One region of the Ferdinandcohnia sp. Marseille-Q9671 genome, then DNA from elsewhere that is predicted to be linked to it. Evidence: riboswitches for the same ligand, from Rfam matches in the RefSeq annotation. Region 1 holds a riboswitch; each other region holds the start of a gene.
The links. Region 1 has a riboswitch for S-adenosylmethionine ahead of mtnK (S-methyl-5-thioribose kinase). Riboswitches for the same ligand answer to the same signal wherever they lie in the genome.
Positions count from the first base shown of each region.

Region 2: another riboswitch for S-adenosylmethionine. It lies ahead of ACWNMY_RS06165 (methionine biosynthesis PLP-dependent protein); the one in region 1 lies ahead of mtnK (S-methyl-5-thioribose kinase).
Region 3: another riboswitch for S-adenosylmethionine. It lies ahead of ACWNMY_RS15480 (5-methyltetrahydropteroyltriglutamate--homocysteine S-methyltransferase); the one in region 1 lies ahead of mtnK (S-methyl-5-thioribose kinase).

Region 1 is NZ_CDRJTA010000004.1:493,136-495,407, reverse strand. Features, by position in the region: gene ACWNMY_RS17660 (carbon-nitrogen family hydrolase) at 78-866, shown strand; SAM riboswitch class I at 963-1,117, shown strand; gene mtnK (S-methyl-5-thioribose kinase) at 1,252-2,272, shown strand, end outside.
Region 2 is NZ_CDRJTA010000001.1:1,193,101-1,195,372, reverse strand. Features, by position in the region: gene ACWNMY_RS06165 (methionine biosynthesis PLP-dependent protein) at 1-922, opposite strand, end outside; SAM riboswitch class I at 1,003-1,109, opposite strand; gene ACWNMY_RS06160 (acyl-CoA dehydrogenase family protein) at 1,317-2,272, shown strand, end outside.
Region 3 is NZ_CDRJTA010000004.1:28,339-30,610, forward strand. Features, by position in the region: gene ACWNMY_RS15475 (mechanosensitive ion channel family protein) at 1-718, shown strand, start outside; SAM riboswitch class I at 919-1,020, shown strand; gene ACWNMY_RS15480 (5-methyltetrahydropteroyltriglutamate--homocysteine S-methyltransferase) at 1,226-2,272, shown strand, end outside.

The DNA.
Region 1 (2,272 bases):
TTATTATGTCTTGTATTAAACTTAACATAATGCAAAAATACAGCCAATAAATTTTACATTTACTAGGAGGACTAACTATGAATCTTAAAATAGCTTGTATTCAGTATGATATTCAATTCGGAAAACCGCAAGAAAATTTTGACCTTGTAACCAAGGAAATCGACAAACTCATGAAGCAAGAGAATCCAGATATTATCCTTCTACCAGAGCTCTGGACGACAGGATATGATTTAACTAGGTTAGATGAAATCGCAGATGAAAATGGAGATGGAGCAAAAACTATTATTAAAAAATTGGCGCAACAACACTCCGTGAATATTATTGCTGGTTCTGTTGCCAAAAAGACAAAAAACGGTGTGACCAATACAATGTTTGTCTTTAATAGAGAAGGGGAATTGGTTAGTGAGTACAGCAAACTTCACCTGTTTCAGTTAATGGATGAGCATTTGTATTTACAGGCAGGAGATGCAAAAGGTGATTTCTCGATTGAAAATATTCCGGCTGCGGGAGTAATTTGTTATGACATTCGCTTCCCTGAATGGATTCGAGCTCATACAACAAATGGTGCTGAGGTTTTATTCGTGGTAGCAGAATGGCCACTACCGAGACTCGAACATTGGCGTGCCCTACTCCTTAGCCGGGCAATTGAAAATCAATGCTATGTCGTAGCTTGTAATCGTAGTGGAAGTGATCCAAATAATCAATTTGCAGGACATTCTATGATTATTGATCCTTGGGGGAATATTATTTCAGAAGCAGGAATTGAAGCAACTACATTAATTGGGGAAATTGAATTAAGTAAAGTGAAAGAAGTACGAAAACAAATCCCTATTTTCCAAGATCGCCGTCCTGACTATTATAAGTAAAAAACAAATTCACTAAATGTAAAAAACATATTGACAATTCATCACTTCAATTGTTATCATTCACTTCAGAATCATTAAAAAACTAAATCGATTGATCTCTTATCAAGAGTAGGCAGAGGGATTTGGCCCGATGAAGCCCAGCAACCGACCGTAATACCATCGCAAGGTGGGGCGCAATTTTGCGCCGGGGAAACCCATAAGGCACGGTGCTAATTCCAACAGGAAGTTTTTTACTTTCTGGCAGATAAGAGGTGCGAAGCCCTGACTTCAAGCCTCTTTCTTCACTAGAAAGAGGCTTTTCTGTTTATAGAAAAGCCTCCAAGACTGTTAAACTAGCAGTTTTATAAAACAAACATAACGAAAAATGACTTGGAGGTATGTAAAAATGGCAATATCACAACTAGAAGTTTATGAACCTTTAACCGAAAACACCGCGGTTGCCCTTGCAACCCGTCTACGTATATTTGAAGAAGGTAAAGCTCTAACATGTAAGGAAATCGGTGACGGAAACCTTAATCTCGTTTTCCATATCACTGACGAGTCAAGCCAAAAAGGAATCATTATCAAGCAAGCTTTACCATATGCAAAGGTTGTTGGCGAAAGCTGGCCTCTTTCACTCAAGCGTGCCACAATTGAAAGCAATGCATTATTAGCTGCAGCGGAACATGTACCAACACTTGTACCAAAGGTATTTTATACAGATGAAACACTTGCAATAACCGTAATGGAAGACCTATCCCATCTTCAAATTTCCAGAACTGGGCTTATTGAGGGCAGGAATTTCCCACTGTTATCACAGCATATCGGTACTTATATTGCCAAAACGCTTTTTTACACATCGGACTTCGGCTTAGAACCAGAAAAGAAGAAAGTACTTGTTCAGAAATATATTAATCCTGATTTGTGTAAAATTACAGAGGATCTCGTGTTTACTGATCCATTTTTTAATATTGACACGAATAGCTTCGAAGAGGAGCTTAGACCAGACGTTGAAAAAATCTGGGGAGATCAAATCTTAAAGCTTGAAGTGGCAAAGCTAAAGCAGAAATTCTTAACACAAGCAGATGCTCTTCTACATGGTGATTTACATACAGGTAGTATTTTTGCAAGTGATTCAGAAACAAAGGTAATTGATCCTGAATTTGCCTACTTTGGCCCACTTGGTTTTGATCTCGGTCAATTTATTGCAAACCTATTATTAAATGCGATTTCTAGAGATACCCAGGATCGTGAACCTCTGTATAAACATATTGAACATACATGGAATGTTTTTTCTGAAACATTCTCAGAGCTTTGGAAGAATGAGGCTGTAGAATTATATCGGGACGTTGAAGGCTATCTTGAATATGTCCTAAATCAAGCTTTTGAAGATGCAATTGGATTTGCAGGCTGCGAAGTTATTCGAA
Region 2 (2,272 bases), on a different contig from region 1:
CCGCAAAGGTAATCAATTGTAAATTTTCTAAAAAGGGGCTAATCCATTTGCTTTCCTTTAACCGAAATGAAAGCATGCCACCTTTCCCTGGGTATAGAACGTCGGTAACCAGAGGTTCATCACGTAAATACTCAACGATTTTCTTTGCATTTTCATCATGTTTTTTCATTCGTAAAGAAAGTGTTTTTATCCCCCTTATTAAGAGCCAAGAATCAAAAGGAGAAAGGACAGCACCAGTTGCGTTATGAAGGGTAGATAACCTCTCGCAAATAGTGTCTCCTTTGGCCACGACAATACCTGCTAATACGTCATTATGGCCCCCTATATATTTAGTAGCGCTATGAATTATAATATCTGCCCCTAATTCGAGTGGTCTTTGAAAAATAGGTGTTAAAAAGGTGTTATCAACAATAAGTAATAAGTTGAAGTCTTGTGCAAGCTGTGCGTACACCTTAATATCAATTTCTTGCATTAGTGGGTTAGAGGGAGTTTCAATGAAAATGGCCTTTGTTTTCTGTGTTATTAACTTCTCTGTCTCGTTAATATCTTTAAAAGGTGAATAGGTTGTTTGAATATCATAAGTATTTGAATAATATTCTAGTAAACGGAATGTGCCACCATAGACATCTTCAGGAACAATTAGTTCATCCCCAGAACGAAATAGAGAAAGGACTAATTGAATGGCAGCCATTCCAGAACTGCATGCGTATCCGCGGTCACCTGACTCTAAATTCGCGATTCCATCTTCCAATATTGTACGGGTTGGATTTTTCGTACGCGTATAGTCGTATCCAGTCGACTGACCAAGGCCATCATGCTGATATGCAGTTGATAAATAAATGGGAGGGTTAACTGCCCCTGTTGTCTTATCACTCTTATTACCTAATTGTACTAATCTTGTTTCCAAACTTCTGTTTGTCATGTTATTCATCCTTCTCTCTAAAAAAATAAAAAAATGAGGACCTTCTGTAAGAAGAAGGTCCCTAGTTAATATTGAGAATCCTCTTATCTTCAAGGTAGTTGTAACCTATTGGAATTAGCACCGGACCTAACCAGGTTGGTTGCTGAGACATCATTGGGCCAAATCCCTCCGTCTCTCTTGATAAGAATGAAATATGAAATTTTCGAAAAAAACAATTTTTTTTAACTTTAGTACATATAGAAAAAAAATACAATAGAAATTCCCAAAAAAATTATAAAACTTTATTGGTACAAAACATAAATAACTGTATAATAAAGGTTATATATAAAAACCGATAGGATTAGTATGTTATATGTTTCGCAATAAGAATAAAGACAAGGGTGATGATTGTATTATGAGATTTCAAGATGTAAATAGAATGGAGGAACGGCTCCAATTAATGGAGGAATTGTCCCAACGTTTTTTATCAAAGGCAGCAAAGATTGATGAAGAAATGAGTTTTCCGTTTGAAAATATTTCTGAGCTCAAAAGCTCTGGATATACCTCATTAACCTTACCAAAAGAATATGGTGGGGAAGGAATCTCTCTTTATGACTTTGTTCATTTTCAAGAGTATATTGCAAGAGGCGATGGATCAACGGCTTTATCAATAGGTTGGCACATGGGAATCGTTAAAGATCTTGGAGAAAAAAAGCCGTGGAAAGAATCAATGCTACAGATGGTATTTAGGGATGTTAAGGATGGGGCACTAATAAATAATTGTGCATCAGAGCGACAAACCGGGAGTCCCACTCGTGGAGGGAAGCCTACAACAACTGCTGTGAAAGAAGGTGGCAGGTGGGTAATTAACGGCGTAAAAACCTTCTCAACTATGTCTCCAATACTCGATTATTTTAACGTGACAGCGACGATTCCAGAAAGTGATGAAGTGGGTTTTTTCTTAATCCCTAAATCTAGTGCAGGATTAGAAATAGAAGAAACCTGGGATAGTATCGCCATGCGAGGGACAGGAAGTCATGATTTAGTATTAAATAACGTCAAAGTGGATGAAGAATATCTAGTCCAATTGGCTGAACCTGGTCAAAGGAGCGCATCCGGATGGTTACTTCATATTCCAGCTTGCTACCTGGGCATAGCACAAGCTGCCCAATCCTATGCGATTAATTTCGCAAAAGACTATTCTCCAAATAGTATTAAAGGTTCCATTTTTGACTTACCAAATGTGCAACAAAAGATAGGGGAAATGGAATTAGAATTAATGAGAGCAAGACATTTTCTACATTCGGTCGCAAAACAGTGGGACGAATCAAGTGAAGAACAACGAAATAAGTTAACACCTGAATTAGGTGC
Region 3 (2,272 bases), 460 kb from region 1:
TTCATTATTAGGACTTGTTGCAGGGATTCAGTTGACTTCGAATGATATGGTTCGGGTCGGCGACTGGATAGAAATGCCGAAATATGGGGCAGACGGAGACATTATAGATATCTCTTTAAATACAGTGAAGGTGCAAAATTTTGATAAAACGATTACGACAATCCCGAGTTATGCGATGATATCTGATTCATTTATCAATTGGAGAGGGATGCAAACCTCCGGAGGGCGAAGAATTAAACGATCCTTATTTATTGATAAAAATAGCATTACTTTTTGTTCGGACGAAATGATTGAGAAGTTTAAAAAGATCCATTATCTTTCAGATTATATTACCTATAGGGAAAATGAAATTGAAGAGTACAATAGTAAAAATGAAATTGACCGAAGCAATCCTGTAAATGGGAGAGCTCTTACGAATATAGGTGTATTTCGTGCGTATATTAGCAATTACCTTCAACATCACCACGGGATACATAAAGGTATGACCTTAATGGTTCGTCAGTTAGCACCTACAGAGCATGGACTCCCAATCGAAATTTATGCCTTCACAAATGATATAAGATGGGACGTGTATGAAACAATTCAAGCTGATATTTTTGATCATCTCTTTGCTGTAGCGCCAGAGTTTGGACTTCGCTTATTCCAGAATCCTTCTGGACATGATTTCAGGGCTCTAGTTGATGAATCAAAGGAAGATGGAAAGATTAGAGAGTATTAATATTATTTGAAAAGAGGCCCTTAAACTTGAGTATACAGTTTGAAGTGAGAAGAACTTAGATTCACTAAAATTGAGATTTGGAGAGATAAATGGGACAGTCACTTTTTTGCTTGGAGCAAATTTCCTGCACTTCCAAAAATTTTATTGACATACAAATTTTCGAAGCGTATAGTGAAGCTTATAACTTAATAATCGAAATTTTCTTATCCAGAGAGGTGGAGGGACTGGCCCATTGATACCTCGGCAGCGGACTTTTACTAGTACTGTGCCAATTCCAGTAGCTTTAAGCTAGAAGATAAGAAGAGCAGGTATCTTACTTTGTCAATTTAACCCCTCTTCTTATCTTTTAGAAGAGGGGTTTTTGTGTTGCAGGGACGTAAGAGACGGTCACCTTGTCTCGTGGGTCAGAGGGACAGGTTCCGTGACCCAAAAGTAGAAGTGGGACAAGGTACCTGTCCCCGTGACCCACCCGGTGAACCCCAAAAATGATACTAAGGAGAGATTCAATTGACAAAAACATTAGTTAAAGCACCATTTAGGGCAGATCACGTAGGAAGTTTATTACGACCTGAGAGAATACATATTGCTAGAAGGGATTTCCAAGTTGGTACGATTACGGCTGAGGAACTACATAATATCGAAACAGAGGAAATTACTAAAATAGTGGATAAGCAGATCGAGGTTGGCTTGCAAGCTGTTTCTGACGGAGAGTTTCGTCGTAGGTTTTGGCACACCGACTTTTTAGAGCACTTAAACGGGGTAGAAGGGTACGTACCAGATCACGGCTTTTCATTCAAAGGTGAGGAAACGGAAAGATATGATGTACGTGTAATCGGGAAGATATCATTTAACCCGGAGCATCCACATGTAAAAGATTTTATAGAATTTAAAGAAATTGTTGGAAATCGTGCTGTAGCTAAACAAACAATCCCTAGTCCAAATCAGTTGTTTAATGCAGGAATTCGCAATCTAGAAATCTATCCAGATATTGAAGACTATGCAAATGACATTATCAAGGCATACCGCAATGCAATTCAAGCCTTTTATGATGCAGGTTGTCGATACCTACAATTAGATGATGTATACATTGCAGGTCTCAATGCACCGGAAATTCCGTTTAATGATAGTGGATATTCTCGTGAAGAATTAATTGAGTTAGCATTGCGTGTAGCGAATGGTGTACTAGAGGATAAACCTGAAGACTTAATTGTGACTACCCATCTTTGCCGTGGAAATTACCGATCTACCTGGGCATTTGAAGGTAGTTATGCGAAAATAGCTCCAACTTTATTTGCAAAAGAAAAAGTAAATGGATTTTTCTTAGAATATGATGACGATCGTTCTGGGGATTTCAAACCATTGGAATACATTCCAAATGGTGGCCCACAAGTAGTGCTAGGTGTTTTTACATCAAAGCATGGTACTTTAGAAGATAAGGAAAACGTAATTGCTAGAGTGAAGGAAGCAACTCAATATGTGCCATTAGAGCAATTATGTATTAGTCCACAATGTGGATTTGCCTCTACACATCATGGAAATATATTAACTGAAGAA